Regions from separate parts of the Pantoea sp. X-Soil-ISGK-259 genome, predicted to be linked through region 1. Evidence: predicted binding sites of a transcription regulator. Region 1 holds the regulator's gene; each other region holds the start of a gene.
The links. The regulator CRP, encoded in region 1, controls carbon source genes, mostly activating them, when cyclic AMP is high. The targets are predictions, from matches to a motif close to ATGTGANNNNNNTCACAT.
Positions count from the first base shown of each region.

Region 2: the regulator CRP is predicted to act here: its motif matches at 1,459-1,476, upstream of garD (galactarate dehydratase).
Region 3: the regulator CRP is predicted to act here: its motif matches at 2,105-2,122, upstream of AC6I77_RS01405 (YjcB family protein).
Region 4: the regulator CRP is predicted to act here: its motif matches at 2,054-2,071, upstream of AC6I77_RS13740 (NupC/NupG family nucleoside CNT transporter).

Region 1 is NZ_AP035986.1:3,658,854-3,661,997, forward strand. Features, by position in the region: gene AC6I77_RS17480 (phosphoribulokinase) at 1-30, shown strand, start outside; gene AC6I77_RS17485 (OsmC family protein) at 544-948, opposite strand; gene crp (cAMP-activated global transcriptional regulator CRP) at 1,252-1,884, shown strand; gene AC6I77_RS17495 (YccS/YhfK family putative transporter) at 1,942-3,144, shown strand, end outside.
Region 2 is NZ_AP035986.1:3,204,572-3,207,715, reverse strand. Features, by position in the region: gene garD (galactarate dehydratase) at 1-1,286, opposite strand, end outside; gene AC6I77_RS15150 (MFS transporter) at 1,861-3,144, shown strand, end outside.
Region 3 is NZ_AP035986.1:313,465-316,608, forward strand. Features, by position in the region: gene AC6I77_RS01395 (oligosaccharide flippase family protein) at 1-692, shown strand, start outside; gene AC6I77_RS01400 (ATP-grasp fold amidoligase family protein) at 701-1,651, shown strand; gene AC6I77_RS01405 (YjcB family protein) at 1,718-1,999, opposite strand; gene soxS (superoxide response transcriptional regulator SoxS) at 2,253-2,678, opposite strand; gene soxR (redox-sensitive transcriptional activator SoxR) at 2,779-3,144, shown strand, end outside.
Region 4 is NZ_AP035986.1:2,904,677-2,907,820, reverse strand. Features, by position in the region: tRNA gene AC6I77_RS13750 (tRNA-Ala) at 289-364, shown strand; tRNA gene AC6I77_RS13745 (tRNA-Ala) at 409-484, shown strand; gene AC6I77_RS13740 (NupC/NupG family nucleoside CNT transporter) at 799-1,989, opposite strand; gene AC6I77_RS13735 (Nramp family divalent metal transporter) at 2,359-3,144, shown strand, end outside.

The DNA of each region.
Region 1 (3,144 bases):
CGGCTGATGGAAGGTAAGCGGATAGAGTAAGAGGTCAGCAAAAAAAACGCAGAGAGCAGAGGCCTTTCGCAAAGAGGTAAAACTGGCATTTCTGCGGGGAAAGGCTTACTGCTGAGCTGGCTTCAGGGAGCATACACCTTTCGCAAAGACGCAAAACCGCCATCCCTGGCAGGCTCAGCGCGGGCCATCCCTGGCCCGCTATGCTTTGCTACAGGCATATGCTCCCTTCGCTTCACGTCCGGCAGCCACATCCGTTTTCAGAAAGGTCGCCACTGAAAAAACCTGGTGACAAAGAATCTGACAGCAACACCTAAGCTCAACACGCCGGGAACCGGGTCAGAAGAGGAAAGCGTCCCGCGACTGGGACAAAAACGCCGGGAGCGTTTTTGAACAACGCAAAGCGTTGGCCCGGTATGGGCGCACCTCAGGGATGAGGTGCGTAATAGCGCGGGCACAGTCTTAAAGCGGACTCTCTATGCAGGAACGGCCCGACACCAGACCGACTCCGAATTGGCCCGCGACTTTAAAATGCCCTTCAGCCTGTTACAGCTCAATCACTTCATAGCTATGCGTAATCGTCACACCTTTACCCAGCATGATGGCCACCGAACAATATTTTTCAGCAGAAAGATCCACCGCGCGTGAGACCGCTTTATCCTGGAGCGCTTTACCACTCACGATAAAGTGCAGGTTGATGTGCGTAAAGATTCGCGGCGCCTCTTCACGACGTTCTGAGGTCAGTTTTACTTCACAATCAGCCACATCGTTACGGCCTTTTTGCAGAATTGATACCACGTCAATCGCGCTGCATCCGCCGGCCGCCATCAGCACCATCTCCATTGGGCTGGGCGCTTTATCGCCCGAATTTCCATCCATCAGTATCTGATGGCCGGATGAGGATTCTCCGAGGAATGTCAGTCCTTCTACCCACTTCACTCTTGCCTGCATGATTTTTGCTCCGGAATACGCTGTTTTGTCGCCAGAGTACGCTTTCGCCTGGTAAACAGCAATCCAGAGAAATCCGCCTGTAGCTGAAGCGAGACAACACAAGACAGTCGGCAAAAGCTGTGCTACAAACAGTGCTGAAAATATTTTTCGTCACCCGATGGCGAAGCCGGGAAGAATGATGCGCACTGCGCCTGATGCGGCCCGAATAATTTCCTGAAAGGGAAACGCTTGAAGCTTTCACCGCCTGACAGGGAAAACTGCCCCCTGTATTTTGGGCACGATTACAACAGAGGATAATAGCGAATGGTTCTCGGCAAACCGCAAACAGACCCTACACTCGAATGGTTCCTGTCCCATTGCCATATTCACAAGTATCCATCCAAAAGTACGCTGATTCACCAAGGTGAAAAAGCAGAAACGCTTTACTACATCGTGAAAGGTTCCGTCGCGGTTCTGATTAAAGATGAAGAAGGCAAAGAGATGATTCTTTCCTACCTGAATCAGGGCGATTTCATTGGTGAGCTTGGCCTGTTCGAAGAAGGCCAGGAGCGCAGCGCCTGGGTACGTGCGAAAAGCGCGTGCGAAGTGGCGGAGATTTCTTACAAGAAATTCCGTCAGCTGATTCAGGTTAATCCCGACATCCTGATGCGACTCTCCTCGCAGATGGCGCGTCGCCTGCAGGTCACGTCTGAAAAAGTGGGTAACCTCGCTTTCCTCGACGTCACCGGACGCATTGCACAGACCCTGCTCAACCTGGCGAAGCAGCCAGATGCCATGACGCATCCCGACGGCATGCAAATTAAAATCACTCGTCAGGAAATTGGCCAGATTGTGGGTTGTTCACGCGAAACCGTGGGCCGTATTTTGAAGATGCTGGAAGATCAGAACCTGATCTCCGCACACGGCAAAACCATCGTCGTTTACGGCACCCGCTAATTCCTGTCACCCACGGCGTGATGGCAACATCACGCCGTTATTGTTTGTGTTGGGCCGATGTGGCGTCGAATTATTTACCATCCTGAAGTCAACTACGCCTTGCGGCAAACGCTGGTGCTTTGTCTGCCCGTCGCGCTGGGCTGGCTGGCTGGCGACCTGCAAAAAGGTCTGCTGTTCTCGTTAGTGCCTGCCTGCTGCAATATTGCCGGTCTGGATACCCCGCATAAACGCTTTTTCAAACGCCTGATTGTGGGTGGCAGCCTGTTTGCCCTCGGCAGCTTCCTGATTCAGTGGCTCACACTGCATGCCATTCCGCTACCGCTCATCCTGTTCGCCATGCCCCTGCTGCTCGGCGTGACGGGTGAGATCAGCCCGCTGCATGGTCGTCTGCTGCCCGGCACGCTTATCGCCGCCATTTTTACCCTGAGCCTCATTGGCCGCATGCCCATCTATGTTACCCCGCTGCTCTACATCGGCGGCACGCTCTGGTATGGGCTGTTTAACTGGTTCTGGTTCTGGCTGTGGAAAGAGCAGCCGATGCGCGAAAGCCTCAGCCTGATCTACCGCGAGCTGGCTAACTACTGCGACGCCAAATACACCCTGCTGACGCAGCTGACCGACCCGGAAAAGGCACTGCCGCCGCTGCTGGCGCGTCAGCAGAAAGTGGTCGATCTGATTAACACCTGCTATCAGCAGATGCACATGCTGTCGGCAAGCCGCGATCACAGCCATAAGCGGCTGACGCGCGCCTTTCAGGTGGCGCTGGATCTGCAGGAACACATCTCGGTTAGTCTGCATCGGCCGGAAGAGGTGCAGAAGCTGGTCGAACAGAGCCATGCCGAAGCGGTGATCCGCTGGAATGCCAAAACCATTTCGGCCCGGCTACGGGTGCTGGCGGATAACATCCTTTATCACCAGCTACCCGATCGCTTTGCGATGGACAAACAGCTTGGCGCGCTGGAGAAGATCGCCCATCAGCATCCCGACAATCCGGTGGGTAACTTCTGTCTTTACCACTTCAACCGCATTGCGCGGGTGCTGCGCACGCAGAAACCGCTGTATCAGCGTGACCTGATGGCGGATCGTCAGCGCCGTCTGCCACTGTTACCGGCGCTGCGCAGTTATCTCTCTTTTCGCTCGTCAGCGCTGCGCACCGCCGGACGCTTTGCGGTAATGCTGATGCTGGGCAGTGCACTGGCGCTGTTCTTCAACATCCCCAAACCTTACTGGATCCTGATGACCATCATGTTCGTCAGCCAG
Region 2 (3,144 bases), 450 kb from region 1:
AACGTGATACCGGATGCCAGTTGCTGCGTGCCGCAGACAAAATCGCTGGCGGGCGTCGCCGCATAAATTAATCCACGCCGCGTAGGCCGTTGACCCGGCGAGAGCACTTCGACAATGGCGCTGCGTCCCGATTTGGCGATCGATCCCAGTGCTTTTTCCACTACGTTGGCCAGGCCGCCTTTTTTGTTGCCGGGAGACGGGTTAGCGCTGCGATCGGTCTGGCCCTGGTCGAGGTAATTGTCATACCAGGCCATCTCCTCCAGTAAGCGCTTACCAACTTCCTGATTGATCACCCGTGGCGTCAGCAGGTGAATGGCATCACGCACTTCAGTGACTTCAGAGAACATCACGGTCGCCCCGCAGCGCACCAGCAGATCAGAGGCGAAGCCCACCGCCGGATTCGCCGTTACGCCTGAGAACGCATCGCTGCCTCCACACTGCATACCCACAATCAATTCTGCAGCGGAGCAGGTTTCGCGCTGGCGCGCATTGAGCCGCTGAAGATGACGTTCTGCGACCTGCAGAATCTCATTCACCATCGCACCGAAACCCACCAGCTTTTCATCCTGCAAACGCACGATGTCATGGTCGTCCAGTGAAATGGCCTGCACGTCAGGCGTGCCGGTCAGCAGGCGCTCAGGCTGCAACTTTTCGCAACCCAGACTGACGATCATCACTTCGCCGCCGAAATTGGCATTCAGTGCCAGATTATGAATGGTGCGAATCGGCACCACCGCAGCAGGCGCGTTGATCGCCACACCACAGCCATAAAGATGGTTCAGGGCGACGACGCCATCCACATTCGGAAAGCGTGGCAGCAGATCCCGTTCAATGATCTGCACGACATGATCCACCACACCCGCCACGCAGTGGACACTGGTGGTGATGCCGAGGAGATTACGCGTACCCACGCTGCCATCCGCATTCCGGTAACCTTCAAAGGTGTAACCTTCTAACGGCGGCAAATCAGGCGGAACCTGCTTGGCTAACGGCAGGCTCTCCAGCGGAGGGGCTTCTGGCAGCGCAACAAGAGATTCATCAATCCAGCTGCCCTGGGCAATATCCCGCAGCGCATAGCCGATAACTTCACCATATCGCACAATCTCTGCACCCTGGTTAATGGCGCTTAGCGCCACTTTATGGCCCTGCGGCACATGTTCAGTAAGCGTCAGGCCATCCGCAAACTGCGTGCCGGCTGGCAGACCCATGCTGTTGACCACAATCGCGACATTGTCATGCTCATGGACTTTGATATAGAGCGGTTGTTCATCTGTATTGGGTTTCATCGCTCACCTTCCTGTCTGTCGTGCCGTACTTGTGCGGCACGTTGTAATGTTCTGATCTGTCACACGCGTGTTTGCCAGCTTCAGTATAGGGAGGCGTCGCACGTGGCGCATTGTGCAAATGACCACCATTGAGGTATTTCACCGCGTTGTTTTGGGTCGCTTATCCAAAAGCAAGTGAAGAGCCTCACAAACAGCGGGGTAAAGCGTTGTCAGCGGCTAATTTCGCCATGGTATTTGCCACTTTCGTGAGCCACACCGCAGCCTTTTGTGCATCCGCAAGATAATCACTTCATTAATCAGTTTATTCCAGGGCGATACGCCAATGTGATCGCTACGGGCTGTTCTTATACTGAGTTTCGTTAGCCAAAGTCAGGTTATCTGTCACGACGTATTCCTCATCTGATGCAGGGGCAAAGGCGCGTTAATGACCGCAGCTGTCAGCAGCCGGATGAATAAATAAAAGTTTGCCAAAACAAAAAGATCGCCGTGTTTAACCCAATTTCTCTCTGATACCCAACGCGATGTGTATGCAGTCAGAGCGGATGTAGCTCACGCTATATTTCAGGAGTGCATCATGAATAGTTTCAGCCAGACCGCGGAAACGGTGCAGAAGCGCACCAATGCCCGTTACTGGATTGTGGTGATGTTATTTATCGTCACCTCATTCAACTACGGTGACCGCGCAACCATTTCAATTGCCGGTTCGGCGATGTCCAAAGATATCGGCCTTGATTCAGTCGGACTTGGCTATATCTTCTCAGCGTTCTCATGGGCGTATGTCATTGGTCAGATTCCGGGCGGCTGGCTGCTCGATCGCTTCGGCTCAAAACGCGTCTACTTCTGGAGCATCTTCACCTGGTCGCTGTTTACCTTTCTGCAAGGGTTCGTCGATCTGTTCAGCGGCTTTGGCATCATCATGTCGCTGTTTATTCTGCGTTTCCTGGTCGGCCTGGCTGAAGCACCTTCTTTCCCGGGCAACAGCCGCATAGTCGCAGCCTGGTTCCCGGCGCAGGAACGCGGCACGGCGGTGGCGATCTTCAACTCGGCCCAATACTTTGCCACCGTGATCTTCGCACCGATTATGGGCTGGCTGGTCTCTTCCGTGGGCTGGGCGCACGTGTTCTGGTTCATGGGCGGCCTGGGCATCATCCTCAGTTTCATCTGGCTCAAAGTGATACACGATCCCACCGATCATCCTGGCGTGAATAAAGCTGAACTGGAGTACATGGAACAGGGCGGCGCGCTCATCAACATGGATGTCAAAAAGAACACCCGAAAAGTGAGCTGGAGCGAGAAGTGGTTCCAGATCAAACAGCTGCTGACGTCACGCATGATGCTGGGCATCTATCTCGGTCAATACTGTGTTAACGCCTTAACCTACTTCTTTATCACCTGGTTCCCGGTCTATCTGGTACAGGCGCGCGGCATGTCGATTCTTAAAGCGGGCTTTGTTGCGTCGATTCCGGCGGTGTGCGGCTTCCTCGGCGGCGTACTGGGCGGGGTGATCTCTGACTGGCTGATGCGTAAAACCGGCTCGCTGAATATCGCACGTAAAACGCCAATCGTTCTCGGCATGCTGCTCTCTATCTCAATGGTGATGTGTAACTACACCAATACCGAATGGATGGTGGTGTTCTTTATGGCACTGGCCTTCTTTGGTAAAGGCATCGGCGCGCTGGGCTGGGCGGTGATGGCAGATACCGCGCCGAAAGAGATCAGCGGCCTGAGCGGTGGTTTGTTCAACATGTTCGGTAACTTCTCCGGCATCGTCACGCCTATCGCCATCGGTTACATCATTGCCACCAGCGGTTCATTTGAAGGCGCGCTGGTTTATGTGGGGATTCACGCCTTTGTCGCG
Region 3 (3,144 bases), 3.3 Mb from region 1:
ATCAGGACCATCAGGATCAGATGCCGCCCCGCGAGAAGCGTACCGCTTATCTGCGCTATCTGATGTATGCCGGACTGCCGCTGGCCATCTCCAGCATCTTTATTTCGGTGCAGGTCAAAGCCGCACAGATGTTTCTGGCAGGCACGGCTCCCGCCCGCGATCTGGGTCTGTTTGCGGCGGCGAATACCATTTCCGCTTCCTGGATTTTTATCCCGGTAGCGCTCATCACCTCCTGCTTCACTGAGATCTTCAGGGAGCGCGGTGAGGTCGCCATTAAGCTGGCTGCGCGGCTCAATGGTTACGTTATGGGTGTTTCATTGTTGATGCTGCTTGTTATTTCGCTGTACGGCGAGCGGATCATCATTGCGTTGTACGGACCGGCATACACACAGTCAGGAAGTCTCATTACGTTGCTGTCGATAGCGACCAGCTTTTCGGCAATGGGGACCGTAGCGTATCGCTACATGGTCAAAGAGGGAGGATTTAACTACTTACTGAGGAAAATCATCTGCCTGATGGTCATCAGTCTGCCGCTCTCCTGGTGGTTGATCCAGGGTCACGGCATCATGGGGGCCGCGTGGAGCGTTTTCCTTTCAGAACTTTTGTCCCTGACCGTAATGAATTACTTCTTTAAAAACGGCGTCATTCAAAAGATTCAGGTTTCCTCACTCAACTACAAAACATACAAATGAGGTCAGATATGCTCAAGTTGAAAGAAGAACTCAGAAGAAGTGTGCAGTACTTTATTAAGAAGATGCCCTGGGCTTATCAGGACCGCATTTACTACTTCCACAAGTTCAGAAAGCTGCCCAATCTGCGTCAGCCAAAAGTGTTCAATGAGAAGGTGCTGTACCGTAAGTTTATCTTCGGCGATTACCAGAATTACGGTCGTCTGTCAGATAAGTACTCGGTGCGCGAATTCATTGCTGAAAAAATCGGTAATGAATACCTGATTCCGTTGGTACACGAAACCACTGACCCGACAACGCTGAACAGCTTACCCTGCTGGAAGGGGACGGTGATCAAGCCGAACCACGCCTCCAACATGGTTGAGATTTTGCTGGAAGAGCCGGATGCCCTGCGCAAGCAGCAGATCATTCATGACTGCTATCGCTGGCTGAAGACTGACTTTGCCAACGAAGCGCGTGAGATTCACTATCGCTACATCAAGCCACGTATCCTGGTTGAGAAGTACATTGGTGATGGCAAGAGCGCGCCGATTGATTACAAGTTCCATATGTTCAACAAGCGGGATGGCAAGTTCGAATATGTGCTGCAGGTGATCTACAACCGCTGTCAGCCGCTGCTGTCGATGAATTTCTACGTGAACAACCTCAACGAGGCCTATCACAAAATTCGCGATACCGGTCTGGATGTGTCACCGATTATGCCGTCACTGGAACATGCGCTCGAACTGAGTAAAAAACTGGCCAGTGATTTCGACTACGTACGTGTGGACTGGTATATCCATGACGAACGGATCTACTTTGGCGAACTGACCTTCACCCCAGGTGCAGGACTGGTCACCGGCTTAGATCGTGGTTTAAATCAGATGATGGGAGATATGTGGATTCAGGACCGCCGCGGAACGCAGAGCCCGGGCGCTACCGTGCAGGATGTTAATATTCCTGCCATGTTGAAGAAAATTTAAGCACACACAGCAATATAAAAAACCCCGCTTAGCGGGGTTTTTTATGCGCAAAATTCAGGCAATCAATCAGGGCATCGGCCAGTCAGCAGGCGCCTGGCTCATTGCTTCAATAAAGGCATGCTTTGAGATTTCCACGAAGTTATGCACGTTATCCATACTCAGGGTAATGCCCATCAGACCGGTGACAAACCAGCAGGTCATGCCTAAACCAATCCCGCCACACATAAATGCCATCACGTGACGGCTATCCTGACGAAGTTTAGTTTTCAGGGTGCTGGCAAAAAACATCATGACTGCGCTCAGCAATTCCCAACGCATAACAAGAAAACTGGTGGTTAACGTAGCCATTGGCCGGACCTCAATATCAACAGGTAATCCTGACAATCTGCAGACATCACCGGCGGCGAAAAAGTGTGTCAGGGGAGACTTATACGCCGTCAAACCAGGTTCAAAGTGTGACTTGGGTCACATTATATCACCCGATTTTAAATTTTGAACAAAATTTACACGGGTGTGGCAGTGACACGAAGGAAGGGTCGGCAGCAGAAGAAGAACGGCGGGGAAATCAGTCAGATGCGCCCGGAGCGGGCGCAACGGAAAATCAGCGAACCGGGCAACACTCGCCGGTGGTGCGCTGGGTAAAGCTATTGATTGGATCGTTATAGCCAAAACCTGGCAGGCGAGGGCGCTGAATCGCCTGACGACGCATGGTGTGCCGATAAGCGGTTGGCGTCTGTGCAAACTGACGACGAAACACGCGGGAAAAGGTCTGCTGCGAGTCATAGCCATACTGCATCGCAATATCAAACACCGGTCGCTGTGTCTGTGACAAAGCTTCAGCTGCCAGCGTCAGGCGGCGCTCACGAATATAGCCACCCAGCGTTTGTTTCGTTACGGAACGGAACATACGCTGCAGATGCCATTTCGAATAGCCCGATTTGGCCGCAACTTCATCAATCGACAAGCTCTTATCCAGGTTCTGGTCAATCCAGTGCGTCAGGGAATGAATGATCTCTTCTTGCATCATGGCCTCATCCTTCTGGTGTTTAATAAACGCTAATGGGAGTTTAGGGGTTTCGATGGAGAGCAAGTATAATTCCTCAAGTTAACTTGAGGTAAAGAGCCTGATGAAAAAAGAACGCAACTATCCAAAACCGGTTTTAACACCGGGTGAAGTGGCGCGCCGTAGCGGTGTGGCGGTCTCGGCGCTGCACTTCTATGAGACAAAAGGATTGATCTCCAGCACGCGAAATAGCGGCAATCAGCGGCGATACAGCCGTGACGTGCTGCGACGTGTCGCGATTATCAAGATTGCGCAGCGCATCGGTATTCCGCTGGCGACCGTGAGTGACAGTCTGGACCATATTCCCGCAAACAAGCGTATGTCCACACCAGAGTGGGATGCCCTGACGCAGCACTGGCGCGAAGAGCTGGATAAGCGTATTGAAACCCTGACCCGCCTGCGCAATGACCTCGATGGCTGTATCGGCTGC
Region 4 (3,144 bases), 750 kb from region 1:
TCCCGGTGGCCACTAAATTAGCGGGCTAAGTTTTGCATGCGAAAAAGACGAAGACAAGAAAATTCCTATAACATATTTAACCGTGAATTAACCTGATGGCAGCGGGTATAACAGTTAAAAAACGGTACTGCATGACCAGACATGATTTTTATCTGCAGCATGCTGCTGAAACTTCGCAGGTTGCCGCCTTTTTCAGCGATCAAACAGAGAATGTCATTTTGCCGTTGACACCCTGGAGGCGGTTTCATATTATGCCGTCCGTCGCTTAACGCGACAGTTTTTCGGTTCGGGGCTATAGCTCAGCTGGGAGAGCGCCTGCATGGCATGCAGGAGGTCAGCGGTTCGATCCCGCTTAGCTCCACCAAACTTTTTCCCAAAAGTTTGGCACTGAAAAACGATTCCAGATGTGGGGGTATAGCTCAGCTGGGAGAGCGCTTGCATGGCATGCAAGAGGTCAGCGGTTCGATCCCGCTTATCTCCACCATTTTCTGACAACGTCGATGTCATTGTTGTCAAAATCCTTTCTGATTTATCTTTCATTCGCCTTTCTGCGAATCTAACGCTATTGCTTTGCAAATCAGCTGCTGCGCACGCTTAACGCGTACATACCCGGCAAGCGCCGCCGCGTTCTGCCCGGATAACGCTGTGCTGCGCCTCGTGCGCGCTTTACATGCAGAATCTGAGTGTATTGTATAAGGGCGGACGTCGCCTGAAGAGGTATTCAGCGGGAAGAAAAGCAGGGATGGCGAAAAACGAAAAGGGCGAGACAGGCTCGCCCTCAAATGTTCAGCACTGCACTCAGAACGCCAGAACCAGACCGGCGATAGCGGCGGAGAGCACGCTGACCAGCGTAGAGCCGTACAGCAGCTTCAGGCCAAAGCGGGAAACCACGTTGCCCTGTTCTTCATTAAGACCTTTAATTGCACCGGCCACGATGCCGATGGAAGAGAAGTTGGCGAACGACACCAGGAACACGGAAAGAATACCTTCTGAAGTGGGTGACAACTGACCTGCAATTTTCTGCAGATCCATCATGGCGACAAATTCATTCGATACCAGCTTGGTCGCCATAATACTGCCGACCTGCAACGCCTCACCCGACGGCACACCCATCACCCAGGCAAACGGATAGAAGACATAGCCAAGCACGCCCTGGAAACTGATGCCGAAGATCAGATCAAACAGGGCGTTCAGACCTGAAATCAGCGCGATAAAACCAATCAGCATCGCGGCAACGATAATCGCGACCTTAAAACCGGCCAGGATATATTCGCCCAGCATCTCGAAGAAGCTCTGACCTTTATGCAGATCCTGCAACTGCAGATCGTCTTCGTTCTCAACGCGGTAAGGGTTGATCAATGACAGCACGATAAAGGTGCTGAACATGTTGAGCACGAGTGCGGCGACCACATACTTTGGCTGCAGCATGGTCATGTAGGCACCGACAATAGACATCGAAACGGTCGACATCGCCGTCGCGGCCATGGTGTACATGCGGCGCTGTGACATCTTGCCCAGGATATCTTTATAGGCAATGAAGTTTTCTGACTGTCCCAGTATCAGAGAACTCACGGCGTTGAAAGATTCCAGTTTTCCCATGCCATTGACTTTCGACAGCACAGTACCGATACCGCGAATAACCCACGGCAGGATACGGAAATGCTGCAGAATACCGATCAACGCAGAGATAAAGACGATTGGACACAATACGTTGAGGAAGAAGAACGCCAGGCCTTTGTCATTCATGTTACCGAAGACAAAGTTTGTGCCCTGGGCCGCATACTTCAGCAGATGATCAAAGAAGCCGGCGAAGCCTTTGACGAAACCCAGTCCCGCTTCTGAGTTCAGGAAGAACCAGGCGAGCACAATTTCAATCACCAGTAGCTGTATAATGTAGCGAATGCGAATGCTTTTACGATCGTGACTGACCAGCAAGGAGAGTATCCCGACCACCACCAGTGCTAAAAGAAATTGCAAAATATGGGACATAGTTGCTCCAAATTTGAGGAGGGTTGTATTTTGTTGCGTATTCTATGTAACGCGTTACTTAAAAACGAGATCTGAACCACATTATAAGTATTCGCTATCGCTATATTTTCCAGAAAAGTTCCAGAGATCACGCCCTGTTTAAAAATCGTTCAACCCAGATAACCACATAATTATTGTCTGAATTTTACACAGAGCGTAAAGTGACACCGTTGCTCACATTTTTAGCACTCACTTCCTTTACTGTAATGTATAGCAATGGCTATACTTTATAGCAGCATCTATTACACCGATAACAATAAACGAATTTCACTTGCACATGCTAACCCCTAAGCTGCCGGGGCAGGCAAATGTTCAGACAGGGTACCGGATATGCTTGAGAGTCGTACCGCCGAGCGCGCTGCTCGCGGAGTCAGAAAAGTCAAACTCGCACTGCTGGGGCCCGCCTTTATCGCCGCTATTGGCTATATCGATCCGGGCAACTTTGCGACCAACATTCAGGCAGGCGCTGCTTACGGCTACAAATTGCTGTGGGTGGTGGTGTGGGCCAATATCATGGCCATGCTGATTCAGCTCATGTCTGCCAAGCTGGGTATCGCCACCGGCAAAAATCTTGCCGAACACATCCGCGATCGCTTTCCCCGGCCTGCCGTCTGGTTTTACTGGGTGCAGGCGGAAATTATCGCGATGGCCACCGATCTGGCGGAGTTTATCGGTGCTGCACTGGGGTTCAAACTGCTGCTCGGCATTTCATTGATGCAGGGCGCGGTGCTGACGGGCATCGCCACCTTCCTGATACTGATGTTACAGAGTCGCGGGCAGAAGCCGCTGGAGCTGGTGATTGGTGGACTGCTGTTGTTTGTGGCGGCCGCCTATATTGTCGAACTTTTCTTCTCCCAGCCCAATATTAAAGAGCTGGTGGTCGGCATGGCGCTGCCCGCGTTACCGACGTCGGATGCCGTATTCCTGGCCGCCGGCGTGCTTGGGGCGACCATCATGCCGCACGTAATTTATCTGCACTCTGCGCTGACGCAGGGCAAAAGTGAGGACAGCAAAAGTCAGCGTTACTCCTCAACTAAACTGGATGTGGCGATTGCCATGACCATCGCCGGATTTGTAAACCTGGCGATGATGGCAACTGCGGCAGCGGCGTTTCAT